DNA from 4 places in the Pseudomonas retamae genome. Region 3 is predicted to be linked to each of the others. Evidence: riboswitches for the same ligand, from Rfam matches in the RefSeq annotation. Region 3 holds a riboswitch; each other region holds the start of a gene.
The links. A riboswitch is a leader RNA that binds a small molecule or an ion and turns the genes downstream of it on or off. The one in region 3 is predicted to bind cobalamin.
Positions count from the first base shown of each region.

Region 1: another riboswitch for cobalamin. It lies ahead of cobO (cob(I)yrinic acid a,c-diamide adenosyltransferase); the one in region 3 lies ahead of ACGSLL_RS02420 (CbtB domain-containing protein).
Region 2: another riboswitch for cobalamin. It lies ahead of ACGSLL_RS15550 (ABC transporter substrate-binding protein); the one in region 3 lies ahead of ACGSLL_RS02420 (CbtB domain-containing protein).
Region 4: another riboswitch for cobalamin. It lies ahead of ACGSLL_RS25340 (ABC transporter substrate-binding protein); the one in region 3 lies ahead of ACGSLL_RS02420 (CbtB domain-containing protein).

Region 1 is NZ_JBIEIL010000011.1:119,709-127,170, forward strand. Features, by position in the region: gene ACGSLL_RS21170 (cobyric acid synthase) at 1-1,361, opposite strand, end outside; gene cobD (threonine-phosphate decarboxylase CobD) at 1,358-2,350, opposite strand; gene cbiB (adenosylcobinamide-phosphate synthase CbiB) at 2,343-3,251, opposite strand; gene bluB (5,6-dimethylbenzimidazole synthase) at 3,248-3,898, opposite strand; gene ACGSLL_RS21190 (cobyrinate a,c-diamide synthase) at 3,895-5,295, opposite strand; gene cobO (cob(I)yrinic acid a,c-diamide adenosyltransferase) at 5,292-5,903, opposite strand; cobalamin riboswitch at 5,984-6,207, opposite strand; gene ACGSLL_RS21200 (hypothetical protein) at 6,371-6,955, shown strand; gene ACGSLL_RS21205 (PQQ-dependent sugar dehydrogenase) at 7,022-7,462, shown strand, end outside.
Region 2 is NZ_JBIEIL010000007.1:120,818-128,279, forward strand. Features, by position in the region: gene metE (5-methyltetrahydropteroyltriglutamate--homocysteine S-methyltransferase) at 65-2,353, shown strand; gene ACGSLL_RS15540 (ABC transporter ATP-binding protein) at 2,990-3,754, opposite strand; gene ACGSLL_RS15545 (FecCD family ABC transporter permease) at 3,751-4,767, opposite strand; gene ACGSLL_RS15550 (ABC transporter substrate-binding protein) at 4,764-5,777, opposite strand; cobalamin riboswitch at 5,919-6,111, opposite strand; gene ACGSLL_RS15555 (ParD-like family protein) at 6,500-6,727, shown strand; gene map (type I methionyl aminopeptidase) at 6,724-7,462, shown strand, end outside.
Region 3 is NZ_JBIEIL010000001.1:580,677-588,138, reverse strand. Features, by position in the region: gene ACGSLL_RS02445 (SET domain-containing protein) at 1-1,890, opposite strand, end outside; gene nfuA (Fe-S biogenesis protein NfuA) at 2,159-2,743, shown strand; gene cobM (precorrin-4 C(11)-methyltransferase) at 2,844-3,590, opposite strand; gene ACGSLL_RS02430 (cobalamin biosynthesis protein) at 3,669-4,082, opposite strand; gene ACGSLL_RS02425 (CbtA family protein) at 4,079-4,780, opposite strand; gene ACGSLL_RS02420 (CbtB domain-containing protein) at 4,792-4,989, opposite strand; cobalamin riboswitch at 5,109-5,330, opposite strand; cobalamin riboswitch at 5,416-5,627, shown strand; gene cobW (cobalamin biosynthesis protein CobW) at 5,728-6,798, shown strand; gene cobN (cobaltochelatase subunit CobN) at 6,802-7,462, shown strand, end outside.
Region 4 is NZ_JBIEIL010000016.1:58,516-65,977, reverse strand. Features, by position in the region: gene ACGSLL_RS25345 (FecCD family ABC transporter permease) at 1-999, opposite strand, end outside; gene ACGSLL_RS25340 (ABC transporter substrate-binding protein) at 996-2,009, opposite strand; cobalamin riboswitch at 2,151-2,343, opposite strand; gene ACGSLL_RS25335 (ParD-like family protein) at 2,732-2,959, shown strand; gene map (type I methionyl aminopeptidase) at 2,956-3,747, shown strand; gene katG (catalase/peroxidase HPI) at 3,827-6,097, opposite strand; gene ACGSLL_RS25320 (LTA synthase family protein) at 6,249-7,462, opposite strand, start outside.

The sequences.
Region 1 (7,462 bases), on a different contig from region 3:
TGGTAATCCACCGTTTGCACATCGCTCAAACCGGCCCAGCGCAGCATCGCCACACTCGCCTCGGGCGATTCGAACAAGCCATGCAGATAGGTGCCGAATACCTGGCCGTCAGTACTCTGCGCGCCATCGCAACGACCGTCATCCAGAAACACCGCTGCGTTCTCCAGCGCCGGCCCGCGGGTGACGCCGGCATGGATTTCATAACCAATGACTGCAGCGTTTTCCAGCGCCAACCGCCCGCGCACGTTGCGCAATTGCTTCTCGGCTTCGAGCGTCGTTTCAAACGCGAGCAACCCCAGCCCGGCGCTGGAACCTGCTGCACCTTCCAGACCCAACGGATCATGGACCTGCTCGCCGAGCATCTGCAGGCCACCGCAAATGCCCAGTACTTTGCCGCCGTAGCGCAAATGCCGGTTGATCGCGGTTTCCCAGCCGTTGCCACGCAGATACGCGAGGTCGCTGCGCACGCTTTTCGAGCCCGGCAGGATGATCAGGTCCGCCGGCGGAATCGCCTGTCCCGGCCCGACAAATTGCAGGTCGACCTGCGGATGCAAACGCAGCGGATCGAAATCGGTGTGGTTGCTGATGCGCGGTAGCACCGGCACCACGACTTTCAGCACCTGCTCAGCTTTGGCGGTCTGGCGCTGGTCGATGCCATCTTCAGCCTCAAGGTGCAGATCCAGCACATACGGCAATACGCCAACCACCGGTTTGCCGGTGCGCTGTTCGAGCCAGTCGAGGCCCGGTTGCAACAAAGCAATGTCACCGCGGAAACGGTTGATGATGAAGCCCTTGACCCGCGCCTGCTCGCTCGGTGAAAGCAATTCCAGCGTACCGACCAGATGGGCAAACACCCCGCCGCGATTGATGTCGGCAATCAGCAGCACCGGGCAATCCACCGCTTCGGCAAAGCCCATGTTGGCGATGTCGCCGGCTCGCAGATTGATCTCGGCCGGTGAGCCGGCGCCCTCGACCATCACCAGCGGATAGGCGGCGCTGAGGCGTTCGTGCGATTCCAGCACCGCTTGCATGGCGATGGCTTTGTAGTCGTGATAGGCGACGGCGTTCATCGTCGTCACCGCGCGGCCGTGAATGATCACTTGTGCGCCGGTGTCGCTGTTGGGCTTGAGCAGCACCGGGTTCATGTCGGTGTGCGGTTCAAGATGAGCAGCCTGCGCCTGCACCGCTTGCGCGCGGCCGATCTCGCCGCCGTCTGCGGTCACGGCACTGTTGAGCGCCATGTTCTGCGGCTTGAACGGCACCACCGCGACGCCCTGACGGGTCGCCCAGCGACAGAGCGCCGTCACCAGCGTGCTTTTACCGGCATCCGACGTGGTGCCCTGCACCATCAGCGTGGTCATGGGTGTTCCTTACGGTAGGCGTCGAAGGCTTGTGCGAGTCGCAGCTCATCGGCGGCATCGCCGGGCAGTCCGAAACGCAGGCTGCTGTTGTGGGCGAACAGGCGCAGGAGGATGCCGCGCCGGGCCATGAAGTCGTGCAGCGTTTCGGCGTGCTCGGTGATCAGCCACTGAAACAACGCGCAGCCCCCCTGCGGCTTGAAACCGTAGCGTTCGAGCAACGCCGCCAGCCGTTCGCTGGCTTCATCGCTGCGAATCCGTTGGCGCGTGTGATTTTCGGTGTCTTGCAGGCACGCCTGACCGAGCACCCGCGTCGGCCCGCTGACCGCCCAGGGGCCGACCTGCTCGGCGAGCAGTTTGAGCAACTTGCGCTCAGCCAGCACGAAGCCCAACCGCACCCCGGCCAGACCGAAAAACTTGCCGAACGAGCGCAGCACGATCAGGCCGATGAGATGGCTATGCGCGGCCAGGCTCAAGTGCGGCGTGTTGTCCATGAACGCTTCGTCGACCACCAGCCAGCCGCCGCGCTGGGCCAGCCGCGCGTGCCAGTCAAGCAGGCGCGCCGGGGTCAGGCTGAGGCCGGTCGGATTGTTCGGGTTGACCACCACCAGTACGTCGAGGCTATCGAGAAAGAACTCGACTTCCTGCTCCAGCACTTCCCGGACGATGTAGCCACTGCGCCGCCAGGCCTCGGCGTGTTCGGCATAGCACGGTGACAATACGCCGACCTTGCCGGCACGGCGCAAGCGCGGCAACAACTGGATGGCCATCTGCGAACCGGCCACCGGCAGCACTTGCGCGGCGCCGTAGTAATCGCACGCTGCCTGCTCCAGGCCATCGTCGGTTTCCGGCAAGCGTGCCCAGGCCCGCAAGGGGATCTCCGGGATCGGAAAAGGCCACGGCGCCAGACCGCTGGACAGGTCCAACCAGTCGGCTTCGGCAATGCCGTAATCGTCTGCAGCCTTGCTCAGCCGGCCCCCGTGCTCAAGCATAAAATTCAGCCCCCACGCAAAGAATCAGCAGCCATAACCATACCCCGCGCTGGACCAATTGCCAGCCGCGCTCAATGGAATCGGCATCGGCGGGGGCGCCTTCACCGAGCTGCGGGCGCTCGTGCAGTTCGCCGTGGTAGATCGCCGGCCCGCCCAGTTCGACGCCCAGCGCACCGGCACCCGCCGCCATCACCGGGCCGGCGTTGGGGCTGTCCCATTGTGGCGCCTGGCTGCGCCAGCATTTGAGCGCGAGGCGGGTTTTGCCGAGCAGCGCGTAGGTCAGCGCCACCAGCCGTGCAGGAATGTAGTTCAACACGTCGTCGATTTTCGCCGCCGCCCAGCCGAAGCGCTCGAAGCGTTCGTTGCGATAGCCCCACATCGCGTCCAGCGTGTTGCTCAAGCGATAGAGCACCACGCCCGGCGCACCGGCGACGACAAACCAGAACAGCGCAGCAAATACTGCATCGCTGCCGTTTTCCAGCACCGATTCGGTGGCGGCGCGGGCCACGGCGTTGCTGTCGAGTTCTTCGGTCTGGCGGCTGACCAGATAGCCGACGCGAGTGCGCGCCTCAGCCAGATCATCAGCGCGTAATGCCGCTGCCACCGGCGCGACATGTTCGCCGAGGCTACGCATGCCGAGGGCGCAATACAGCGCGAGAATTTCGACAACCCAGCCGACATAAGGCGCCCAGGAAAACGCCGTGGCGAGTAGCGTCAGCGGCAGCACCGCGATCACCCATGCGGTCACGCCATGGCTGCGCCAGCCGCGACCACCGGCGTTGAAACGTTGCTCGATGCGCCCGGCAAAATTGCCGAAGGCCACCAGCGGATGCCAGCGTTTCGGTTCACCGAGCAGCGCATCCAGCGCCACCGCGGCGACACTCAACAACGCCACACTCATTGACTCACTCCCCAATAATTTTCGTACAGCAATTCATTCAGCGGACGCGCCTGCGCCCAGCCTTCGAGCACCAGCATCGGCGCCGGGTAGAACTCTTTGACCGGGCCCAGACACAGCACTGCCAACGGCTTGGCACCCGGCGGCAGGTGCAGCAGATCGGCCAGCGCCTGCGGCTCGAACAGTGACACCCAGCCCATGCCCAATCCTTCGGCACGGGCTGCCAGCCACAGATTCTGAATCGCGCAGGACAGCGAAGCCATGTCCATTTCCGGCAGCGTGCGCCGGCCGAAAATGTGCTTTTCGCGATCGTCCATCAGTGCCGCGACCAGCACTTCGGCACAGTCGTTGATGCCCTCGACCTTGAGCTTCATGAACTCGTCGCTGCGCTCGCCGAGGGCTTCGGCGGTGCGCACGCGTTCGGCTTCCACCAGTTGCTGGATCTGCCCGCGCAGGGTTCGGTCGCTGATGCGGATGAAGCGCCAGGGCTGCATCAGGCCGACGCTCGGCGCCTGATGGGCGGCTTCCAATAAGCGGCGCAGCAGCTCGGGCTCCACCGTGCCGCCGCTGAAGTGGCGCATGTCGCGGCGTTCGGCGATGGCTTTGTAAACCGCTTGGCGCTCGGCTTCGGAGAATGCGTTGTCGGTCATGGCCCTTTCGCGAGCAGGCTCGCTCCCACAGGGGATCCGGTTTCGTCAGACATGGCTGCACTCACTGTGGGAGCGAGCCTGCTCGCGAAGGCGGTCTCAGGTACAGGTACAAACAGCGCGGCAATCGCAGTCGGGTTCGACGGAAAATAAAAGTGCACATAAGACGCCGTCATCCGCCCTTGCCGATAAACCGCCTCGGCACCGCGCCCACCATTCGGGCTCAGCCCACGGGCAATCGGCGTCAGCTCGGTTGTCGTCAGGGAGTGATGATACGTGTGGCCGCGCAACGACCCTTCCGGCAGATCGACCGCCTGCAATGCCAACGCTGCCAGACGCTTTTGCATTACCGCGTCGCCCTGCAACAACCCGACCAGTTCAGCGCGGGTGCCTTCGACATCGGTCAGCGAATCGAGCAGATACAGCATGCCACCGCACTCGGCCAGCAACGGCTTGCCTGCCGCATGGTGCGCGCGGATCGCCTCGATCATTGCTGTGTTCTGTGCCAGCGCAACGTGATGCAGCTCGGGGTAACCGCCCGGCAGGTACAGACTGTCCGCCTCGGGCAATTGCGTGTCGCGGATCGGCGAGAAGAAGCTCAACTCGGCGCCCATCGCCCGCAGCAGATCGAGGCTTGCGCCATAGGTGAAAGCGAACGCTTCGTCGCGGGCAACGGCGATCCGCACGCCGTGCAACAACGGCTCGGCAGCAATCACATCCGGCGCGGCGAACTCGACGGCTGGCGGCAAGGCGACTTCGCAACTGCTGGCCAGGGCATCGGCGGCGGCGTCGAGACGCAAGTCCAGATCATTCAGTTCGCTGGCCTGCACCAGGCCGAGATGGCGGCTCGGCAGCTCGATGCCGGTCTCGCGCGACAATGCGCCGTACCAGCGCAGGCCTTCGGTGAGGCTGCCTTCGAGCAATTGCGCATGACGCAAGGTGCCTACACGGTTGGCCAGTACACCGGCAAACGGCAGGTCCGGCTGATATTTCGCCAGGCCCAGCGCCAACGCACCGAACGTCTGCGCCATGGCGGTGCCGTCAATCACGCCGAGCACTGGCACGCCAAAATGCCGCGCCAGGTCAGCGCTCGACGGCGTGCCGTCAAACAGGCCCATTACCCCTTCGATCAGAATCAGATCCGCGTCGCCGGCGGCTTCCCACAACAGGCGACGGCTTTCCTGCTCGCCGACCATCCACATGTCCAGTTGATAGACCGGCGCACCGCTGGCGCGCTCAAGGATCATCGGGTCGAGAAAGTCCGGGCCGCATTTGAACACGCGGACCTTGCGTCCCTGATTGCGATGCAAACGGGCGAGCGCGGCGGTGACGGTGGTCTTGCCCTGGCCGGAGGCCGGCGCGGCGATCAGGACCGCCGGGCAGTGACGGGGCTGATTCAAAGTTCGACGCCTTTCTGCGCTTTGATCCCGGCCTGGAAGGCGTGCTTGAGCATGCCCATTTCCGTGACCGTGTCGCCCATCTCGATCATTTCCGGCTTGGCACCGCGCCCGGTCACGACGACATGCTGCATCGGCGGTCGCGCCTGCAAATCGCTGAGCACCTGATCGAGATCCAGATAACCGTGCTTGAGGGCGATGTTCAATTCATCGAGCACCACCAGACCGATCGACGGATCGCGCAGCAGCTCACGAGACACTTCCCACGCCGCCGTGGCGGCGGCGATGTCGCGCTGGCGGTCCTGGGTTTCCCAGGTGAAACCTTCGCCCATCACATGGAAGCGCACTTGCTCGGGGAAGCGGCGGAAGAACAGCTCCTCGCCGGTGCTGTTGCGGCCCTTGATGAACTGCACCACACCGCACTGCATGCCGTGGCCCATGGCGCGGGCGAGCATGCCGAAGGCCGAGCTGCTTTTGCCTTTGCCGTTGCCGGTCAGCACCAGCACCAGGCCGCACTCGTCGGGCGAATTGGCGATGCGTTCATCGATCACGGCTTTTTTGCGCTGCATGCGCGCCAGATGGCGTTCGTCGCGCTCGGGGGAATCGGTCATGGGGAGCTCTCCGTTGAGACGGGTAAACGGCGGGCAGGCACAAGAATAGACGGCAAAAAGCCTGGCATCGCCCACCGTGATGCCGCTGGATGGATCAGGCCGGTCTCCGGGCTCATGAGCGGCGTTGGCCAGACTGCGCGCCTTCCCGCTGTTGAGCAGTGGCATTGAACGCAGTGTTCACTCATTTACCGTTGCGGGGGCAGCGCCGGGATCGTCGTGGCTTCGCGTGAAGACCACCCTCACCGGCTTCCCTGTTTCACTCTGTCGACGCAGGTCACAGAGCACCTGAAACAAGCGGCGAAGGTTAGAGGGTTGGGGGTGGAGCGTCAATTAAAGAGGCGGCCATCGGGCGAGAAACTGCCACCGATCAATTATCTGCCGGCAATCTTGTGCCAGACTGTGACAAGTGATATCAAAGAGCCATGCTTTTCTTGAAAAAGCACACCACAACAATAAGGACGATGACGATGCAAGGCATGATCATCAGCAACCCGCGCCTGGAATTCCTGCGCCCGGTGCTTGAACGCTGGTTTGACTGTATCGACCGCTACAACACCGTGCGCGGCGACGGCGACACGCCGTACTGGCATGACGAGAAAGCCAACCTCGGCCTGCTCTCGGCCGCTGCCTGGATGGCCGAACTGGTGACCTTGAACGACACCGTCACCCGTAAACAGAACGAAGACGGCGAGCGCAATGCCCGCGCCGATCTGTTTATCGCCGGCAGCGAAGACCGCGCCTTCATTCAGGCCACCCAGCGCTGGCCACGGGTGAACAACCTCAACCTGACCCTGGCTCTTGCCGACATCACTCAGGACGCCAAGCGCATCAGTTACGCCAGCGATCTCAAGCTCGGCTGCCTGTTCGTCGCCCCGCAAAAAGCCCAGCACAGTGCCAGCCCCGAGGAATTGCAGGACATGGTCGACGACCTGCAAAAGGAACACACCTGCGCCGTGGCCTGGTATTTCCCCTACGCCTACCGCAAGTTGCACAGCGAAGCGGGCCACTATAACCCGGGCATTGCCGTGCTGTTCAAGGAAGCCCGCGGCTGAGCAGTTGAACCATCGGGCTTGCGCCCTCCTCTATGGTTAGGAATGCATTCATAGGGAAGATCAGCAATGCGCAAGCCCCACCTCGTTTTCGTCATCGCCCTTGCCGGCGGGCTCAGCGCCTGCGGCGAAACCTCCAGCCTGCAAGTCTCCGACGGCACTGGCCCGTCGCCGAAACTGCCGGAACCGAACAAGACCCTGATCCCGACGGTGAACATCGCCCCGGCGATCGGCTGGCCCGAGGGGGCAAAACCGACGGCAGCGGCCGGTACTCAGGTCGCAGCATTTGCCGAAGGCCTCGATCATCCGCGCTGGCTGTATGTGCTGCCCAACGGTGATGTGCTGGTAGCCGAAACCAATGCGCCACCGAAACCGGATGACAGCAAGGGCATCCGTGGCTGGGTGATGAAAAAGGTCATGGGCAAGGCCGGCGCCGGGGTACCGAGCCCGAATCGCATCACCCTGCTGCGCGATGCCGACAAGGACGGTGTGGCCGAGACTCGCACGGTA
Region 2 (7,462 bases), on a different contig from region 3:
TTTGTTTCATTACGTGCTGCTCCCGACAATACCTGCCATCGAATAAGCACTGGAGTTGTTTGTCATGGCACTGGCCCATTCCCCTGGATTTCCGCGCATCGGTCGCGACCGCGAACTGAAGAAAGCGCAAGAGGCGTTCTGGCACGGCGAACTGAACGAAGCAGGGCTTCGTGACGTCGGTCGCGAGCTGCGCAAGGTACATTGGGAGTTGCAGAAAAACGCCGGAATCGAATTGCTCCCGGTCGGCGATTTCGCCTGGTACGACCAGGTGCTGACGCATTCGCTGATGTTCGGCGTGATCCCGGAACGCTTTCGCCCGCACGACGGCAAGGTCACGCTGCAAACCCTGTTCGCCATGGCCCGCGGCGTCAGCGACGACTGCTGCGGCGGCACTCATGCGCAGGAAATGACCAAGTGGTTCGACACCAACTATCACTACCTCGTCCCGGAATTCAGCGCTGAGCAACAGTTTCAACTGGGCTGGGAACAGCTGTTCGAAGAAGTCCAGGAGGCACGCGAACTGGGGCACAACGTCAAACCGGTGATCATCGGTCCGCTGACTTATTTGTGGTTGGGCAAGGTCAAAGGCGCCGAATTCGACAAGCTCGATTTGCTTGATCGCCTGCTGCCGCTGTACGGCCAGATCTTCGCCCGGCTTGCGGCGCTTGGCGTGGAATGGGTGCAGATCGACGAGCCGATTCTGGTGCTCGACCTGCCGCAGGAATGGAAGAACGCCTTTGAGCGTGCCTACAACCAGATTCAGCGCGATCCGCTGAAGAAACTGCTCGCGACCTATTTTGGTGGCCTGGAAGAAAACCTCGGTCTGGCGGCGAACCTGCCGGTCGACGGTTTGCACATTGATCTGGTCCGCGCGCCAGAACAGTATCCGACCATTCTTGATCGTCTGTCGGCTTATAAAGTGCTGTCGTTGGGCGTGGTCAACGGTCGTAACGTCTGGCGTTGCGACCTGGAAAATGCCCTCGCAACTTTGCAGCATGCCCATGAGCGATTGGGCGAACGCCTGTGGGTCGCGCCGTCCTGCTCGCTGCTGCACACGCCGGTCGACTTGGGCCGTGAAGACCAGCTTGATGCCGAACTGAAAAGCTGGCTGGCGTTCGCCGTGCAGAAGTGCGAAGAAGTGGCACTGCTGGCGCAAGCGGTCGAGCAACCGCAAGCGCCGAAAGTGCTGCGCGCGTTGGCGCAAAGCCGCTCGGTGCAGACCAGCCGCGCCGCTTCGCCACGGATTCACAAGCCGGCAGTACAAGCGCGTGTGGCGGCCATCACGGCCAGGGACAGCCAGCGCCAGTCACCGTTCGCCGAGCGCATCGCCAGGCAGCGTGCTGGTCTGAATCTGCCGTTGTTTCCGACCACGACGATTGGCTCGTTTCCGCAAACTGCAGCGATTCGCCTCGCTCGCCAGTCGTTCAGACAAGGCACACTCAGCGCCGCCGACTACACCGAAGCCATGCACAGCGAGATCCACCACGCCGTACACATCCAGGAATGTCTGGGCCTCGACGTGCTGGTGCACGGTGAAGCCGAGCGCAACGACATGGTCGAATACTTCGCCGAACAGCTCGACGGTTATATGTTCACCCGCTTCGGCTGGGTGCAGAGCTACGGCTCGCGCTGCGTCAAACCAGCGGTGATTTTTGGCGACCTCAGCCGACCGCAGGCCATGACCGTGGAATGGATTCGCTATGCGCAAAGCCTGACCGACAAGGCCATGAAAGGCATGCTGACCGGTCCCGTGACGATGCTGATGTGGTCGTTCCCGCGTGAAGATGTCAGCCGGGAAACCCAGGCGCGGCAACTGGCGCTGGCGATCCGCGACGAGGTGGTCGATCTGGAAGCCGCCGGCATCCGCATCGTGCAGATCGACGAAGCGGCGTTCCGCGAAGGCCTGCCGCTGCGCCGCGCGCATTGGCAGGCGTATCTGCACTGGGCAACCGAAGCGTTCCGCTTGTGCGCCTCGGGCGTGCGGGATGAAACGCAAATCCATACGCACATGTGCTACAGCGAATTCAACGACGTAATCGAGGCCATCGCCACGATGGACGCCGACGTCATCACCATCGAAACCTCACGTTCCGACATGGAACTGCTCGATGCCTTTGAGGCGTTCGCCTACCCGAACGACATTGGCCCGGGCGTCTATGACATCCACTCGCCGCGGGTTCCGGAGGCCGGCGAAATGGCCAGCCTGATCCGCAAAGCCGCCCAGCGGATACCCGCCGAACGGCTGTGGGTCAACCCCGACTGCGGCCTGAAAACCCGCGGCTGGGCCGAGACCGAAGCGGCGCTGGTGCACATGGTTGCTGCCGCCCGGCAGCTGCGCAAAGAGCTGGCCTGATCGGCTTGCACACATTCCCCGGTGGGAGCGAGCCTGCTCGCGAAGGCTGTGGGTCAGACGATGAGTCCTTGATCAATACATATCGATCAAAAGCAACGTCAAAAGCCCCTCACCCTAACCCTCTCCCGGAGGGAGAGAGGACTGACCGGAGTGGATGTAAGAACCACGCCGACCTGCGATACCGAGTCGTACGCAGTTTCTGAAAAGCCCACAAATCGGCTCCCTCTCCAGGGGGAGAGGGCTGGGGTGAGGGGCAGCCCCACCACAAATCCCAAGCCAACCCCCCGCTTCTAACCACTCAACAATGAGCGTTAGCTCGAGTGCCCTTGATCTTGCCTAACCAGCGACATCGGAAGGCTGAGCGGAGGGATTGATCCGGGCGTGGGAGCGCAGCGACCGTCTGGCGCAGCCAGACACAGCGGAAGGAGGTGCAGCGCAGCAAACCGTAGCCGCTGCGCCCGGATCGATCCCGGAGCGAAGGAACCCGAGCCTGCGAGGGCCGTACGTAGGAGCAAGCCTTTTTGGGTACTTTTTCGGCGTCTGGAAAAAGTGCCTCGCCGTAAGGGCGAAACCGCCAGCCGCAGCACCCGCAGCAACGGATATGCACCCAATCAAAAAAAGGCCTGCCCCCCAAAGCTACGAGTGAAACCGCAAAATCCGCTCACCATCAAACGGATCAGTCAAATACCGCGCCCGAACCCCAAACGTCTCCAGCAAGCGCTGCGGCGTCAGCACCTCCAGCGGCTTGCCCAGCGCCACTAACTCCCCACGCTCAAGCACCGCCAGTCGATCGCACTTGAGCGCCTGATTCAGATCATGCAGAGCAATCAACGTAGTCACCGGCAACGCTTTCACGACGCTGAGAATCGTCAGCTGATGCTGAATGTCCAAATGGTTGGCCGGCTCATCGAGCAACAGAATCTGCGGACGCTGCGCCAGGGCACGAGCAATGTGCACCCGTTGCCGCTCACCCCCCGACAGACTGCGCCAGATGCGCTGACGCAAATGCACCGCATCGACATCAACCAGCGCCTGCTCAACGATGGCAGTGTCGGCAGCCGACCACGGTTGCAGCGCCGACAACCAAGGCGTACGCCCCAGCGCCACCGCATCGAACACACGAATGCCGTCATCGGTGTCAGCCTGTTGCTCGACCACCGCGAGTGTCTGCGCAACGCTGCGGCGCGCCATTTTGCGCAGACGCTGACCTTCTAGCAGTACCTCGCCAGCGCTCGGGTCGCGCAGACCGGCCAACAGCTTCAACAGGGTCGATTTGCCCGCGCCATTCGGTCCGACAATGCCCAGCGTTTCGCCGCGTTGCACCTCAAGGCTCACAGCTCGCAGCAACTCAGCGCCACGCACCTTGAAACTCAGTTGCGAACAACTCAATACCGCTGTCATCGCGCCGATCTCCGGCCCACCAGAATCAGCGCAAACACCGGCGCGCCGACCAGCGCGGTGATCACTCCGACCGGAATCACCTGACCCTTGATCAGGGTCCGCGACAGCACATCGGCAGCGATCAGAAACACCGCGCCGCCCAAGGCACTCGCTGGCAGCAATCGAGCATGACCAGTGCCAAGCAACAACCGCGCTGCATGGGGAATCACCAGGCCGACAAAACCGATCGAACCGACAATCGATACCATCACGGCTGTTACCAGCGCCGCACAGCCGATCAGCAGAATCTGCACGCGGCGCACCGGTATGCCGAGCGACGCCGCCGAATCCGCACCAAAGGTAAATGCATCCAGCGCGCGCCGATGCCACAGGCACACGACCAGCCCGAGCAAGGCTACCGGCACCGCCAGCCACACCGACGGCCAGCGCACCCCGCCGAGGTTGCCGAGCAGCCAGAACATGATCCCGCGAGCCTGCTCGGAACTCGCCGAGCGGGTAATCAAAAACGCTGTGAGTGCATTGAACAATTGCGAACCGGCAATCCCGGCCAGAATGATCTGTCCGGTGCCACTGGCCGAACCGCTGACCCGCGCCAGCAGAATGACCAGTACGAACGCCGTCACCGCACCGGCAAACGCGCCGGCCGACAGCGACACCAATCCCGCACCAACCCCCAGCAACGCGACCATCACCGCGCCAGTCGACGCCCCGGCAGAGATGCCCAGCAGATAAGGATCGGCCAACGGATTGCGCAGCAGCGACTGCAAGATCACCCCGCAGGTCGCCAGTCCGGCGCCGCAGGCAGCAGCGACCAAAGCACGGGTCAGGCGGTAATTCCAGACAATGCCTTCATCGATCGGGTCGAGCACATAACCGGCGCCCCACAGCTTGTTGGCCAGCACCTGCAGCACCACGCTCGGCTCGATCGACGTCTCACCGATCGCCACGCCGCCGATCAGCGCAAGCGCAAGCGTCAGCACAACCAGCAGCGTACGGATCAGGCGTCTGCTCATGGCGCCAGGTCGTAGGCATTGATGGCGGCGGCCAGTTGTGCGAGGCCGTCGAAGGTGCGCAGGCTGGCCTGCATGGCCATGGCGTCGAGGATGATGATGCGGTTGTGTTTCACCGCGTCCATGTTGCGCGTCACCGGGTCGCTGCGCAGGAACGCGAGTTTCTTCTGATAGTCGTCAGCCGGGAAACGCCGGCGATCCATGCGCGCGATCACCAGAAAAGTCGGGTTGGCCTTGGCGATGGTTTCCCAGCCAACGGTTGGCCATTCTTCATCCGACTCGACCACATTGCGCACGCCCAGCGTGCTCAGCATGAAATCCGGAACGCCTTTGTGCCCGGCCACAAACGGCTCGATGTCCATCTCGGCGCTGGAAAACCAGACCACTGCGCTGACGTCTTTGCGCTGCTGGGTTTTCGCCGTGGCGATCGATTGCGCTAGGCTGGCCTTGAGCTGTTCGTTGAGCCGTTCGCCACGCGCTTGCACGTCGAAAATCTGCGCCAGCTGGCTCACGCTCTTGTAAATGCTGTCGATGCGAAACGGCGCCAGCCGCGTTCCATCGGAGCCGACGAGGTTGTCCTTGGCTTCGCAATCGGAGGGCAGCAGGTAGGTCGGAATCTTCAATTCATGAAACTGCTCGCGGGTGCCGACCGCGCCTTGCGGGCCGACCATCCATTCCAGCTCTACAGCGACCAGTTCCGGGCGCTTGCCGATCACCGCTTCGAAACTCGGCTCGTTATCGGCGAGGCGCTCGATCGTGTCGTTCTGCGCCTTGTATTGGGCCAGCACGTCGTTGAACCACAGCGAGGTGCCAACGACTTTGTGGCCCAGCCCCAGGGCATAGAGCATTTCCGTACCGGCCTGGCCGATAGTGACTGTGCGGGTGGGGGCGTGCTGGAAGGTCAGGCTGCTGCCGCAATTCTCGATCGTCAGCGGATAAACGGTGGGTGCCGCTTGCGCAAAGGTGCAAAAGCTCAGACCGGTGATCAAGGTGGCAATGCGGGGCAGAAGCATGGGTCTGTCTCCAATGGAACCGTACGGGGAGGGCGGGTACGGTTTGGAAACACACCATCAAGCGCCATCAGGAAATAGCGCAAGGCCGTTCATCACGTAAAAACGCGCACGGCACGATGTCCTTCCCGGACACCCCGCCGGTTAGTAGTCATTGTGCCGGCAGGTCTCCTGACTGATGCGTCATCGCCTGGCTCCGGCCTTCCCAGGGTTACCCAGTGGCAGTCGTGGAGCAGGCTCGGCACCTACAGTTGCGGGGGCAGTTCCGATCGATGCTGAGCAAGCACCTCGGATTCCCTATTAATCCCATGCGGAAACCGGCGGCGGCATGGTAGACGATTTGGGCGGTTGAGGGGGAGATGAATCTGTTGGCGAGTCGGGATCAAGCCAGCCATCAATGCAGATCAAAAGTCCCTGACCCTAGCCCTCCCGAAACGTCGGACCGCCCGTAGGGAGAGGGGACTGACCGCGGTGTTTGGGCGACATATGGCCACACCGAGTACCGAGCTGAACACAAATTCAGAAGCTAACAAAGATCGGCTCCCTCTCCAGGGGGAGAGGGCTGGGGTGAGGGGCCGGGTCACTACAAGTCCAAAGCCGGCCGCATGCTTCTTACCACCAGCCTCCAGATCCTGAAAAATCCCAAAGTCACAACCCGGATTTGCAATCCAGGAACCCCCGCAGCTAATATACGATCCATATACATTTCGTATCGGGTCGCACCCATGGGCATCGTAAAAATTTCCGAAGACATGCACGAAAACCTGCGCATCTCCAGCAACGCACTCAGCCGCTCGATCAACGCGCAGGCCGAGCACTGGATGCGCATCGGCATGCTCGCCGAGCTGCACCCCAACCTCGACCACAGCGCCATCTGCCGCCTGCTGATCCGCGCCGAACAGACTGGCGGGCTCGACCTGCACCAACTGACACAGGAAGTCGCCCTCGCATGAGAAACCAGATCAAGCTCAACACCCCGGCCGAGATCGAGAAATCCCGCGCTGCCGGCAAACTGGCCGCCGAAGTGCTGGCAATGCTGGTGCCCCACGTCAAGGCGGGGGTGACCACCGATGAACTGGATCGGCTGTGCAACGACTACATCGTCAACGTACAGAAAGCCGTCCCGGCCAACGTCGGTTATCACGGTTTCCCGAAAACCGTCTGCGCCTCGGTCAACGACGTGGTCTGCCACGGCATTCCCTCAGCTACGCCGCTGAAGGATGGCGACATCCTCAACCTCGACATCGCCGTGATCAAGGACGGCTGGTTCGGCGACACTAGCCGCATGTATGTGGTGGGTGAGGCCACGCCGGAAGCGCAACATCTGATCAAGACCACCTATGACGCCATGTGCGCGGGTATTCGTGCGGTCAAGCCGGGCGCCACGCTGGGCGATATCGGCCACGCCATTCAAAGCCTCGCCGAGAAAGAAGGCTTCAGTGTGGTGCGCGAGTATTGCGGCCATGGCATCGGCAAGATCTACCACGATGAACCGCAGATTCTGCATTACGGCTTTCCCAATCAAGGGATGAAGCTCAAGGCGGGAATGATTTTCACCGTCGAACCGATGCTCAACGCCGGCAAACGCCATGTGAAGAACATGCCCGATGGCTGGACGGTGTTGACCAAGGATGGCTCGCTGTCGGCACAGTGGGAGCACATGGTCGCGGTGACGGAGACGGGGTTTG
Region 3 (7,462 bases):
GTAGGCTTCCCAATCAAAGGGCATCTCAGTGCCTTTTCTGAAGGCGCCGCGGCTGGTGCGGCTGCTGGAACCGACTTTCTCGACCTTGATCTCGCCGCCGACTGGCAGCGCATCGATGTCTTCGCGCAGGCGCACAACCCCCGCACGCGGGAAGACTTCTATGTAGCGGGCCGTTGCCGGATAGACCGGATTGACCATGCGCAGAATGAACCCGCAGCGGCCGCGCACTGCGTCGGTGTTGGCTTTGTTCTCATGTTCGACCTGCGTGTCGTTGAGTGGCAGGCGTAACGAGTAAACGGTCACTTCGTCGCGTTCAAGATCACCGCGACAGGCGGGCAGGTATTGGGCGAGCAATGTCTTGATCAAGGACTTGTAGGCAGCTCTTGGCGTGCCCAGCCAGGCATGAAACGCCTGGTCATACGCTGCGTCCGATGCGTAGCGAAAGCGGCTCGGCGGACTGAGCACGAGGTTTTTCAGGGCATCGAGCATTTCTTGCTCATGCTTTTCCAGCGTGCTCAACGCCAGCTCAATTTCACTGGTCGGGTAAGCCGTTTGACGTGTAGCGAATAACCCCATCGCCGCTGCCCACTCCACCGTTGGACGGACTTTGGCGGCGGCAACCAGCCGCTGTTGCTCGATATCGCTGGCGAATGCCTGAAAGTGCTCTGCCGGTAGATTCAGCAACTGTTCGAACGTCATATGTCGGGATGAGCCGGGCGCGATCGATTCGGCGAGAATAAAACCACTTTTCAAATTGACCCAGGCACTGGACGTGGCGTACGGCAGTTCGTCGGGAATATCCTGAACCCATACTTCGCTTGCTACGTTGCTTCGCATGACAGCCACCGCCAACAAAGCAATGGGCCGTTCGACGTGAAGTGATCGTTGAAATTCTTCGATCAATGATTTGTGTATGGACGAATAACTACAACCGGGCTCGATCAATATCTGCAATTCGTTTTGATAGTTACCGTGCGGGCCCGGTTTGATACTCAGCCAAAGCGCTCGCCACAACAGCTTCGTCAAAACGTTGGCTGGGCCATCTTGCTTGTTCTTTGCGGCGTACCAATTCAGTTCCCTGGCAATACGTTGCGCCAGTTGCAGGTTATCGGCCGACTGCAGGGCTGTTTCCAGAAGTGCTACCGGCGTGGTTTGGCTCAACGTTTCAAATTTGCCATTGGGATTCACCGGTACGACATTTGCCAGCAGGCAGCGTGATGTTTCGGCTTCGATTTGGCGGACAACCCGCATGATCGTTTCGTCGCTTTCAGCGCTGAACAAGTGTTCGAAGTCGCTGACGGGACCGTGATGCCCGAGCAACCATAACGCGCGATGCTCAATCAGGTTGTTCAGCACGCGCTGCCAGTCGGCATGTTTGGCGGGACGCCCGGGAACCAGCGCGTAATACGCCAGCACCAGGTCGAAGCGCACGGAACCGTCACTTTTAAGCCCGTTGCCGACCTTGCGGTAGATATCCAGCAAGACATCAACGTCGATGGACCAATAGACAGGAACATCTCTCAGCGTTACCGAGTGACCGGCGATCGGGAAAACTTCCGCAGGGTCAGGTGTTGGTGTCTTCGTGGAACTCAACTGAAAGGACAGAAAGTCGTACAGGAAGTCGGTGCCCAGCAACGATTGATCGTTCGTGGCTGGCGTAGAAAGGTGGGTTATGAAATCTTCGTCTGACTCCAGTTTTTTCAGGACACGAAAGGCTTCCTTACACTCGCGCCCCAATTCAGAGGCGGCGGGCGGGTAGTAATAGAGTTCGCTGGCATCCGTGTTGAAGTTGTCGTCGATGAGCCCATGCAGGTAGCTGATCAGGTGGTTGAGATCCTGCAATCTGCGAGGTGGCGTCTTGTTGTAAAAGCTTGATAACGAGGTAGACATTCAAGGCCTTTGAACCGTAGCGGCTGGAAAAATAGTCGAAGGCCTTGAATATAGGGGGGCGGAAAACCGGCTGAGGTATACATATATATGGGTGCGAATGCGCTTCGGTTTCCATTTGTTAACGGCGCACCAACGATCAAGCGCCCAGCCGTCGCCGTCGGCAGCTTGCGGGCGAGGGCATACGCCCGGCTTTTTCCGACAAAAATACTGGGACTTTGTCCCGCGCGCCGATTGGCGTAAACTGCGCCCAAGCCTGCGAGGAGTTTCCATGACCGCTATTACCATTACCGACGCCGCCCACGACTACCTGGCTGATCTGCTGTCCAAGCAGAACACCCCGGGCATCGGCATCCGCGTCTTCATCACCCAGCCTGGCACCCAGTACGCCGAGACTTGCATTGCCTACTGCAAGCCGGGCGAAGAAAAACCTGAAGATACGGCGCTGGGGCTGAAAAGCTTCACCGCTTATATCGATTCGTTCAGCGAAGCGTTTCTCGACGACGCCGTGGTCGATTACGCCACCGACCGCATGGGCGGCCAGCTGACCATCAAGGCGCCAAACGCCAAAGTACCGATGGTCAATGCCGACAGCCCGGTCAACGAGCGCATCAATTATTACCTGCAAACCGAAATCAACCCGGGGCTGGCCAGCCACGGCGGTCAGGTCAGCCTGATCGATGTGGTTGAAGACGGCATTGCCGTGTTGCAATTCGGTGGCGGTTGCCAAGGCTGCGGCCAGGCAGACGTAACCCTGAAGGAAGGCATCGAGCGCACCTTGCTCGAGCGCATCCCTGAGCTCAAGGGCGTGCGCGACGTAACCGACCACACGCAGAAAGAAAACGCCTACTACTAAGGCGTTCGCTGCGAACAGAAAAAACGGCGCCCCGTGAGCGCCGTTTTTTTATGCCCCCGCTTCACCCAAGGTGGGAGCGAGCCTGCTCGCGAAGAGGCCATCAAGGGCGATAAAGATGCGCATGCCCCGCCCGATACAACGACGACTCACTGAACACCTCACTCCCCAGCACCCGCCCGACCAGAATCAGCGCCGTACGCCGAAAGCCTTTCGCTGCAACCTTTTCGGCAATGTCCGCCAGCGTGCCCACCACCCAGTCCTGATCGGGCCACGTTGCCCGATGAATCACCGCAATCGGGCAATCCGCACCGTAATGCGGCAACAATTGCAGAATGATCTTTTCCAGATGATTGACCCCCAGGTGAATCGCCATGGTTGCGCCATGCTGGGCCAGATTGCCCAGTTCTTCGCCGGCCGGCATCGCGGTTTTATCGGCATAACGGGTCAGAATTACGCTTTGGGATACGTCCGGCAAAGTCAGTTCGGCACCGAGCAACGCGGCACAGGCTGCGGTGGCGGTAACTCCCGGAATGATTTCGAACGGAATATTCAGCTCTCGCAAACAGCGGATCTGCTCACCGATAGCGCCATACAGGCTCGGATCGCCGGAATGTACCCGGGCGACGTCCTGGCCGTTGGCATGCGCGGTGTTGATCAGCTCGATGATCTGCTCAAGGTGCAACTCGGCACTGTTGACCACGGTTTGCGCCTGATGCCCTTCGAGCACCGCTGCAGGCACCAGCGAGCCTGCGTAAATGATCACCGGACATTGGCGGATCAAGCGTTGGCCTTTGACGGTGATCAATTCCGGGTCGCCGGGGCCGGCGCCGATGAAATAAACGGTCATCGTTGAATCCTTGAAGAAGAAGCGCAACAACTCTTCAGATGAAGATTGTTCATGATGGACGGTGGGGATTATCGAGATTTACGCGGCGCCGGCCAATGCCAGAGTGGCTTGAGCGTATTTTTGTCGGCTGATCAGCAGCTTTACCGGTGCCTGCAGCAGTTGTTCGGCAAGCGCCAGCGCCGCGCTTTCCGCTACGCCATAACAACCGGTGCGTTCGTAAGCAATCTGCGACTGGTGGCTGAGCATGGATTGATAACCGGCCAGTTCGTCACTGCTGAAGTACAACAACGGCAGTGCCAGTTGCGCGGCCAACTCTTGCAGGCCCGGTTCGTCGCGCTTCAAGTCGATGCTGGCCAGGGCCTTGATCGAGCGCAGCTCAATGCCGTGCGCCTGCAAGGCCTGGTCGAGTAACGCACGCAGCGTGCTGACCGGACAGCCGCGCTGGCAGCCGAGGCCGACCACCAGCGGCGGCTCTGCGCGGTCAGCGCTCATGCGTGGTAGTGGCCGTCGCGGTTGCGGCGGAACAACCATGCGCTGATCAGGCCCAGGGCCAGCCAGAACGCCACGTTGGTCAATTGCGAAGCGATTTTGAATTGAGTTTCCAGCGCTTCGGGCGCGAGCATTGAATGCACCAGTGGTTGCGGCGCGCCGATCACATGCGGCACCGCGAGAATCGCCACGCCCAGCAACTTCATCAGCCAGTGCCGGCTGAAGGCGATCAGCGACAGGCCGACGGCGGTCGAGGCCGCGGTGGCGATCCACCACGTCTGCCGCGACGCCAGATCTGCCGCCGCAGTGCCCGGCAATTCCGGCGGCAGGCCCAGGGTCGGCGCCAGCACGAACGTGGCATAACCGGCCAGCCCCCAGAGCAAGCCTTGCGCGGCGGAGCGCGGCGCACGCAGGGTGTACAGGCCCGCCAGTATCAGGGCGAAACCGACCGCCACCACCAGATTGCCACCGGTGGTCGAGACGACACGCTGCCAGCCGTTTTCCGGCTCCCAGGCTTCGCCATCGTGGCTGTGCGCCGCGGTGCCGGCCGCGTGTTCGTGGACTTCAGTGGCCGGTTCGGATTTTTCATAGGTTTCAGCGTGAAGAATCAACGGCGAGACCCAGAAGCTTTGCAGCAGTGTGAGCAGCAGGGCGGCCAGCAGGCCGCTGAAACCTGCGGTTTGCGCGATTCGCTTGATCATGTCGGAAGGTCTCAGTGGCAAGGAAACGCAGCGCTGTGACGGGTATCGTGGGCAGCGTTGTGCACCGCTTCGATATGCGAGAAACCGGCGAAATACACCAGGCCCGCGCCGAGAATCGAGGCGAAGGCGGCGGCGATCAGGCGTTGGCTGAGGGTGGTAGTGCTGGCGATTTTGTCCGTGTTGCTGTCGGTGCTGCTGATGATCGACATGGCGCTTCCCTATGGAGTGTCAGGGGCGGTCGAACGCATGCGAACCCTGCGTGACAGACGCGCAGAAGTACGAACAGCGCCCGCCCACCGCGGGTTTGTTATGTCCAGTGACGCCGATTGCGCACTGTGTGTTGCGGGCCGGTCTCCGGGCTCACGAGGGGTTGGCGCCTGGCCGACCTGCAAGCGTCACCTTCCCATGCCGGGTTGGCACAGTGGTTTTGACGCTTCGCTCGCTTACCGTTGCGGGGGCAGCACCGGACTGACATGGCTCTGAGTAAAGCACATGATTCACCGGTTTCCCGTTTCACCCCGTGAGGGGCACCCGTAACAAGGCGTACAGGAGAGCATGTGGGTGGGCTTGAGTCAATTTCCGGGCGGTAGCGAATATCCAGGAAACCAAAGCATTGACCCATCACCAAGCCATGCGTAGCCTTGCGCCTTCGAGGTTCTTCGGCATCTGTCGAAGCTAAGAAGGGAACGCGGTCAAAGCCGCGGCTGCCCCCGCAACTGTGAACAGTGATGTTCGCTGCCACGCCACTGCCAGCTCGGTCCACGAGCCCGCGGGAAGGCGCAGCGAACGCCAGGCTCGGCGCCTGAACACTGTCAGCCAGGAGACCTGCCTCGTCACAGATTCTCACTTTCAACCGGGCGGGGTGATCCGGTGGCGAATACTTCCGGCGCGCATCCGCGTGGCTGGTTCTCGTCCCGTGTGCCCGCCGCTTGCCAAAGGGCATACCGATGAAAACACTGGCCAAACTCCCTGTCACCATCGTCACCGGTTTCCTCGGTTCGGGCAAAACCACTTTGCTGCGGCACATGCTCGACAACGCCCAGGGCCGGCGTATCGCGGTGATCGTCAATGAGTTCGGCGAGCTGGGCATCGACGGCGAAATCCTCAAGCAATGCACCATCGGCTGCACCGAAGAAGAAGCCAGCGGCCGCGTCTACGAACTGGCCAACGGCTGCCTGTGCTGCACGGTGCAGGAAGAGTTCTTCCCAGTGATGCGCGAACTGGTCGCACGACGCGGCGATCTCGATCACATCCTTATCGAAACTTCGGGCCTGGCCCTGCCCAAGCCGTTGGTGCAAGCCTTCCAGTGGCCGGAAATCCGCAGCGCCTGCACCGTTGATGCGGTGATCACGGTGGTCGACAGCCCGGCCGTGGCCGCCGGCACCTTCGCCGCATTCCCGGATCAGGTTGATGCGCAGCGTAAACTCGATCCGAACCTCGATCACGAATCGCCGCTGCACGAATTGTTCGCCGACCAACTGGCCAGCGCCGATCTGGTGATCCTCAATAAAGCCGACCAGACCAGCCCGGAAGATCTGGCGCGTGTACGTCTGGAAGTCGCCGAAGAGCTCCCACCTGCGGTAAAAATCATTGAAGCCAGCAACGGCCGTCTGCCGCTGGACGTGTTGATCGGCCTCGGCGCCGGTTCCGAAGAGCACATCGACAGCCGGCACAGTCATCATGACCATCATCACGACGGTGATGACGATCACGATGACCACGATCACGACGCCTTCGACTCGATCTCCATCGAACTGCCGCAAGCCGACGAAAGCCTGCTACTCGACGCCCTTACGCAACTGGTGGTGCAGCACGGCATCCTGCGCGTGAAGGGTTTCGCCGCGATTCCGAACAAGCCGATGCGTCTGCTGATTCAGGGCGTAGGTACGCGCTTCGACAAGCATTTCGACCGTCAGTGGGGCGCCGACGAAGCGCGTGTGACGCGTCTGGTGTTGATCGGCCAGGAATTGGACGCAACACAACTCGAAGCGCAACTGCGCGCCGCGCTCAGCGTTTAAGCCATGCACCTGCTCAGGACCCAGCCCGGCGGTTTCGTCTCGGATGACAACATTGCCGACCTTGGCCAAACCCCCGCCGAGCTGGTGATCCTGTGCAGCGGTGATTCCAGCCTGGCGCTGCTCGCCGAAGCGGCGCAGCAGTTGCCGCAAGACTACCCGAGCCTGCGTCTGGCCAACCCGATGCAGGTGCAGAATCACGCCTCGGTCGATCTGTACGTCGATGAAGTGTTGCGTCACGCCAAGGTGATTCTGATTTCGCTGCACGGCGGGATTGCCTATTGGCGCTATGGCGTCGAACGCCTTGTCGAACTGTCCGAGCGCGGCGTGCAAGTGATTCTGGTGCCGGGCGACGATCGTCCTGACCCGGAACTCAGCGACTTGAGCACCGTCAGCGCGGCGGATCGTGACCGTCTCTGGCAGTTCTTGCGTCAGGGCGGCCTGGGCAATGCGCTGGATTTCTTCCGTTGCCTGGCCAATCGCTGGTTCGCCCGCGATTACCCGTGGGCCGAGCCGCAAACCCTGCCGCGCACAGCGATTTATCATCCGGACAAAACCACCGCGACGCTCAGTGATTGGCAAGCCGAATGGCTGCCCGCGCAACCGGTCGCGGCGCTGCTGTTTTACCGCTCGCACCTGCAAGCGGCCAACACTGGGTTCATCGATG
Region 4 (7,462 bases), on a different contig from region 3:
GCCCACCAGAATCAGCGCAAACACCGGCGCGCCGACCAGCGCGGTGATCACTCCGACCGGAATCACCTGACCCTTGATCAGGGTCCGCGACAGCACATCGGCAGCGATCAGAAACACCGCGCCGCCCAAGGCACTCGCTGGCAGCAATCGAGCATGACCAGTGCCAAGCAACAACCGCGCTGCATGGGGAATCACCAGGCCGACAAAACCGATCGAACCGACAATCGATACCATCACGGCTGTTACCAGCGCCGCACAGCCGATCAGCAGAATCTGCACGCGGCGCACCGGTATGCCGAGCGACGCCGCCGAATCCGCACCAAAGGTAAATGCATCCAGCGCGCGCCGATGCCACAGGCACACGACCAGCCCGAGCAAGGCTACCGGCACCGCCAGCCACACCGACGGCCAGCGCACCCCGCCGAGGTTGCCGAGCAGCCAGAACATGATCCCGCGAGCCTGCTCGGAACTCGCCGAGCGGGTAATCAAAAACGCTGTGAGTGCATTGAACAATTGCGAACCGGCAATCCCGGCCAGAATGATCTGTCCGGTGCCACTGGCCGAACCGCTGACCCGCGCCAGCAGAATGACCAGTACGAACGCCGTCACCGCACCGGCAAACGCGCCGGCCGACAGCGACACCAATCCCGCACCAACCCCCAGCAACGCGACCATCACCGCGCCAGTCGACGCCCCGGCAGAGATGCCCAGCAGATAAGGATCGGCCAACGGATTGCGCAGCAGCGACTGCAAGATCACCCCGCAGGTCGCCAGTCCGGCGCCGCAGGCAGCAGCGACCAAAGCACGGGTCAGGCGGTAATTCCAGACAATGCCTTCATCGATCGGGTCGAGCACATAACCGGCGCCCCACAGCTTGTTGGCCAGCACCTGCAGCACCACGCTCGGCTCGATCGACGTCTCACCGATCGCCACGCCGCCGATCAGCGCAAGCGCAAGCGTCAGCACAACCAGCAGCGTACGGATCAGGCGTCTGCTCATGGCGCCAGGTCGTAGGCATTGATGGCGGCGGCCAGTTGTGCGAGGCCGTCGAAGGTGCGCAGGCTGGCCTGCATGGCCATGGCGTCGAGGATGATGATGCGGTTGTGTTTCACCGCGTCCATGTTGCGCGTCACCGGGTCGCTGCGCAGGAACGCGAGTTTCTTCTGATAGTCGTCAGCCGGGAAACGCCGGCGATCCATGCGCGCGATCACCAGAAAAGTCGGGTTGGCCTTGGCGATGGTTTCCCAGCCAACGGTTGGCCATTCTTCATCCGACTCGACCACATTGCGCACGCCCAGCGTGCTCAGCATGAAATCCGGAACGCCTTTGTGCCCGGCCACAAACGGCTCGATGTCCATCTCGGCGCTGGAAAACCAGACCACTGCGCTGACGTCTTTGCGCTGCTGGGTTTTCGCCGTGGCGATCGATTGCGCTAGGCTGGCCTTGAGCTGTTCGTTGAGCCGTTCGCCACGCGCTTGCACGTCGAAAATCTGCGCCAGCTGGCTCACGCTCTTGTAAATGCTGTCGATGCGAAACGGCGCCAGCCGCGTTCCATCGGAGCCGACGAGGTTGTCCTTGGCTTCGCAATCGGAGGGCAGCAGGTAGGTCGGAATCTTCAATTCATGAAACTGCTCGCGGGTGCCGACCGCGCCTTGCGGGCCGACCATCCATTCCAGCTCTACAGCGACCAGTTCCGGGCGCTTGCCGATCACCGCTTCGAAACTCGGCTCGTTATCGGCGAGGCGCTCGATCGTGTCGTTCTGCGCCTTGTATTGGGCCAGCACGTCGTTGAACCACAGCGAGGTGCCAACGACTTTGTGGCCCAGCCCCAGGGCATAGAGCATTTCCGTACCGGCCTGGCCGATAGTGACTGTGCGGGTGGGGGCGTGCTGGAAGGTCAGGCTGCTGCCGCAATTCTCGATCGTCAGCGGATAAACGGTGGGTGCCGCTTGCGCAAAGGTGCAAAAGCTCAGACCGGTGATCAAGGTGGCAATGCGGGGCAGAAGCATGGGTCTGTCTCCAATGGAACCGTACGGGGAGGGCGGGTACGGTTTGGAAACACACCATCAAGCGCCATCAGGAAATAGCGCAAGGCCGTTCATCACGTAAAAACGCGCACGGCACGATGTCCTTCCCGGACACCCCGCCGGTTAGTAGTCATTGTGCCGGCAGGTCTCCTGACTGATGCGTCATCGCCTGGCTCCGGCCTTCCCAGGGTTACCCAGTGGCAGTCGTGGAGCAGGCTCGGCACCTACAGTTGCGGGGGCAGTTCCGATCGATGCTGAGCAAGCACCTCGGATTCCCTATTAATCCCATGCGGAAACCGGCGGCGGCATGGTAGACGATTTGGGCGGTTGAGGGGGAGATGAATCTGTTGGCGAGTCGGGATCAAGCCAGCCATCAATGCAGATCAAAAGTCCCTGACCCTAGCCCTCCCGAAACGTCGGACCGCCCGTAGGGAGAGGGGACTGACCGCGGTGTTTGGGCGACATATGGCCACACCGAGTACCGAGCTGAACACAAATTCAGAAGCTAACAAAGATCGGCTCCCTCTCCAGGGGGAGAGGGCTGGGGTGAGGGGCCGGGTCACTACAAGTCCAAAGCCGGCCGCATGCTTCTTACCACCAGCCTCCAGATCCTGAAAAATCCCAAAGTCACAACCCGGATTTGCAATCCAGGAACCCCCGCAGCTAATATACGATCCATATACATTTCGTATCGGGTCGCACCCATGGGCATCGTAAAAATTTCCGAAGACATGCACGAAAACCTGCGCATCTCCAGCAACGCACTCAGCCGCTCGATCAACGCGCAGGCCGAGCACTGGATGCGCATCGGCATGCTCGCCGAGCTGCACCCCAACCTCGACCACAGCGCCATCTGCCGCCTGCTGATCCGCGCCGAACAGACTGGCGGGCTCGACCTGCACCAACTGACACAGGAAGTCGCCCTCGCATGAGAAACCAGATCAAGCTCAACACCCCGGCCGAGATCGAGAAATCCCGCGCTGCCGGCAAACTGGCCGCCGAAGTGCTGGCAATGCTGGTGCCCCACGTCAAGGCGGGGGTGACCACCGATGAACTGGATCGGCTGTGCAACGACTACATCGTCAACGTACAGAAAGCCGTCCCGGCCAACGTCGGTTATCACGGTTTCCCGAAAACCGTCTGCGCCTCGGTCAACGACGTGGTCTGCCACGGCATTCCCTCAGCTACGCCGCTGAAGGATGGCGACATCCTCAACCTCGACATCGCCGTGATCAAGGACGGCTGGTTCGGCGACACTAGCCGCATGTATGTGGTGGGTGAGGCCACGCCGGAAGCGCAACATCTGATCAAGACCACCTATGACGCCATGTGCGCGGGTATTCGTGCGGTCAAGCCGGGCGCCACGCTGGGCGATATCGGCCACGCCATTCAAAGCCTCGCCGAGAAAGAAGGCTTCAGTGTGGTGCGCGAGTATTGCGGCCATGGCATCGGCAAGATCTACCACGATGAACCGCAGATTCTGCATTACGGCTTTCCCAATCAAGGGATGAAGCTCAAGGCGGGAATGATTTTCACCGTCGAACCGATGCTCAACGCCGGCAAACGCCATGTGAAGAACATGCCCGATGGCTGGACGGTGTTGACCAAGGATGGCTCGCTGTCGGCACAGTGGGAGCACATGGTCGCGGTGACGGAGACGGGGTTTGAAGTGCTGACCGCGTGGCCGGATCAGATCGAAGGGTATGCGGCTATCGGTTGATACTGCGCTTGGCGGTCAGAAACCCTGACATTCAACGCATAAAAAACGCCGCTTGAACAAGCGGCGTTTTTTGGGGCCGTTACTTCAGATCGAACCGATCCAGGTTCATGACCTTCGTCCAGGCTTTGACGAAGTCATTGACGAACTGCTCCTGCGCATCCGCACTGGCATACACTTCGGCCAGCGCGCGCAACTGCGCATTGGAACCGAACACCAGATCCACCCGGGTTGCCGTCCATTTCGGCGCGCCAGTCTTGCGGTCCCGTCCCTCGAATTCATCAGCATCGCGCGTTGTTGGTTGCCACTCCAAGCCCATGTCCAGCAGGTTCGTGAAGAAGTCATTGCTCAGCGCTTCCGGTTTATCGGTGAAGACACCATGGCGGGTCTGCCCGACGTTGGTGTTCAACACCCGCAGGCCGCCAAGCAGCACGGTCATTTCCGGGGCGGTGAGGGTCAGCAGTTGCGCCTTGTCGATCAACAGGGTTTCAGCCGCGACGGTGTATTTGCCCTTGCTGTAATTGCGGAAACCGTCGGCAATCGGTTCAAGGAAGCCGAACGACTCGACATCGGTCTGTTCCTGCGAGGCATCCACGCGCCCGGGCGAGAACGGCACGCTCACGGAATGACCAGCGTTCTGTGCGGCTTGCTCGACCCCGGCATTGCCCGCCAGCACAATCAGGTCCGCCAGCGAGATTTTCTTGCCGGTGCTTGCGCCATTGAATTCACCCTGAATGCCCTCCAGGGTTTGCAGCACATGGGCCAGTTGCTCTGGCTGGTTGGCTTGCCAGAACTTCTGTGGTGCCAGACGCAAACGCCCGCCGTTGGCGCCGCCACGTTTGTCCGAGCCGCGAAAGGTCGAGGCGGCAGCCCAGGCCGTCGAGACCAGTTGCGAAACGGACAGGCCTGAGGCGAGGATTTTGCTTTTCAGCGCGGCGGCGTCGCTGTCGCCAATCAAGACATGGCTGACGTCAGGCAGCGGGTCTTGCCAGAGCAATTCTTCGTTGGGCAATTCCGGGCCGAGATAGCGAGACAGCGGGCCCATGTCGCGGTGGATCAGTTTGTACCAGGCGCGCGCGAAGGCGTCGGCCAATTGCTCGGGATTGGCCAGGAAGCGTCGCGAGATCTGCTCGTAAGCCGGGTCGAAGCGTAGCGCCAGGTCAGAGGTGAGCATGGTGGGTGAAAGCTTTTTGCTCGGGTCATGGGCATGCGGAACCGTGCCGGCACCGGCGCCGTTTTTCGGTTGCCACTGATGCGCCCCGGCCGGGCTCTTGGTCAGTTCCCACTCGAAGCCGAACAGGTTTTCCAGGTAGTTGTTGCTCCAGCGGGTTGGCGTGGTGGTCCAGGTCACTTCCAGACCGCTGGTGATGGTGTCCGCGCCCTTGCCGGTGCCGAAGGCGTTTTTCCAGCCCAGGCCTTGCAGCTCGAGGCCGGCCGCTTCCGGTTCAGGGCCAACGTTGTCGGCCGGGCCGGCTCCGTGGGTCTTGCCGAACGCGTGGCCACCGGCAATCAGCGCCACGGTTTCTTCATCGTTCATGGCCATGCGGCCGAAGGTTTCGCGAATGTCCTTGGCCGAAGCGACCGGGTCCGGGTTGCCCTCGGGACCTTCCGGGTTCACGTAGATCAGGCCCATCTGCACGGCAGCGAGCGGGTTCTCCAGATTGCGTTCGCCCTGATCGGTGCGGCTTTCCTCGCGACCATGCAAGTCCGGTTCGGCTACCAGCGTACCGTCACCGGGTTCCTGCACCGGGCCGTTGCTCTTGCCGTAACGATTGTCGCCGCCCAGCCATTCGGTTTCCGAGCCCCAGTACACGTCTTCATCCGGTTCCCAGACGTCGGCGCGGCCACCGGAAAAACCGAAGGTCTTGAAGCCCATGGATTCCAGCGCGACGTTGCCGGTGAGCACGATGAGGTCGGCCCAGGAAATATTGCGGCCGTACTTCTGCTTGATCGGCCAGAGCAGACGGCGCGCCTTGTCGAGGCTGACGTTATCCGGCCAACTGTTCAGCGGGGCGAACCGTTGCTGACCGGAGCCGGCACCACCGCGGCCATCGGCGGTGCGATAAGTGCCGGCGCTGTGCCAGGCCATGCGCACGAAGAGCGGGCCATAGTGGCCGAAGTCCGCCGGCCACCAGTCCTGAGAGTCGGTCATCAAGGCGCTGATATCCTGCTTCAGCGCCTGGAAGTCCAGGCTCTTGAACGCCTTGGCATAGTCGAAGTCCTTGCCCAGCGGGTCAGACTTGGGCGAGTGCTGACTGAGGATTTTCAGGTTCAGTTGATTCGGCCACCAGTCACGGTTGGTCGTGCCGCCACCAGCGGCGTGGTTGAACGGGCATTTCGATTCGCTTGCCATGTTCGAGTCCCTATCAGGTCTGCTGCGGCCGGCTGGTGCCGACTTCGGACTTGTAAGGCTAGACCCGAGTTGGCAAACCAGCTAATAGCGCAGCTATTGCGTGCCGATAGGCAAACTCTCTCAGCGCTGCGCTGGCTTCTGATCAGCAGGATCAGCTCGATTGCGCCGTGTCGTCATCGGGCACGTCGTCGAGAATATCCTCTTGTCCCGGCAGCTCAGTGATTACGCTGAAGTCACTGACCTCCACCGCGCCTTGCCCATAACCGAGCAAATGAAACGAAAACGCCTTGCGCTGTTGCGGGTTTTCAAAGCTGAAGTCCATCTCCAGCGGCTGATCCGCCGTGGCGACCATTTCCGCCGGTAAGCCCAGCTGCACGTCCTGTTCGAACTCCTTGGCCTTGAGTTGTATGTACGCCGCTTGCTGCGGGTCGACCGCGCGCACGGTCAGGCGTACGCGGGTGTGCGAGCCCTTGGGCATTTCCAGATACTGCGCGCCGATCAGGTTGTCGGCCCAGTCATCCTTGATCTGCGCTTGCAGCGGGATGATGTTGTTGCTGCCGAACTGATAGCGATGATTCAGCGGCGTGCGCAGCAGCGACAGATCCAGCGCATTGGCGCGGGCGGCAATCTGCCGGGCCGGATGACCGCTGTAGCGCCCCTTGTAAATGGCGCTGTCGGCGATGAAGCCAGGGCTTTGATAGTAGCGGCAGCGACGCGGCATGTCGCATTCGGAGAAGATCCCGCGGCCATCGTGATAGCGCAGCTTGCCATTGGTGAACGACATGATTTCCCGGCCAGAGTCGTAGTCACGGAACAGCGAACGGCCACTCAGCGCGGAGGGCACTGGCAGGTCGAAGTAGTCGAGAATCGACGTGCTCAGATCGACGTGACCATAGACGCCTTTGTTCAGATGCGGCAGTTGCGCCTGCTCCGGTGCCAGAGTCAGATTGAACCCCCACGAGGAGGCCAGACGCACGCCGTCGATGCCGTGGGATTCGTCGGATGTGATCACCACCAGCGTGTCCTTGAGCACGCCCTTACGTTCGAGGGCACTGAGAAACTGGTCCAGTGCATCGTCGAGATAACCGACGGCGGCCTGCTTTGGCGTTTCGTAACGCTGCAGATAATCGTCCGGTGCGGAGTAGGGCTGGTGAGTGCCGACAGTGAGCAGGGTGAGCATCCACGGCTGTTTGTTTTTCTTCAGTTGGCCGACGTAATCCAGTGCACCTTCGAAGAACGCCTTGTCATCCTTGCCCCACGGGAATTCCAGATAGTTGCTGTTGCTGAACCATTCCAGGCCATGGGTGGCATCGAAGCCGATATGCGGCATGATCTTGTCTTTGGCCATGAAGCGCAGCCCGGCGC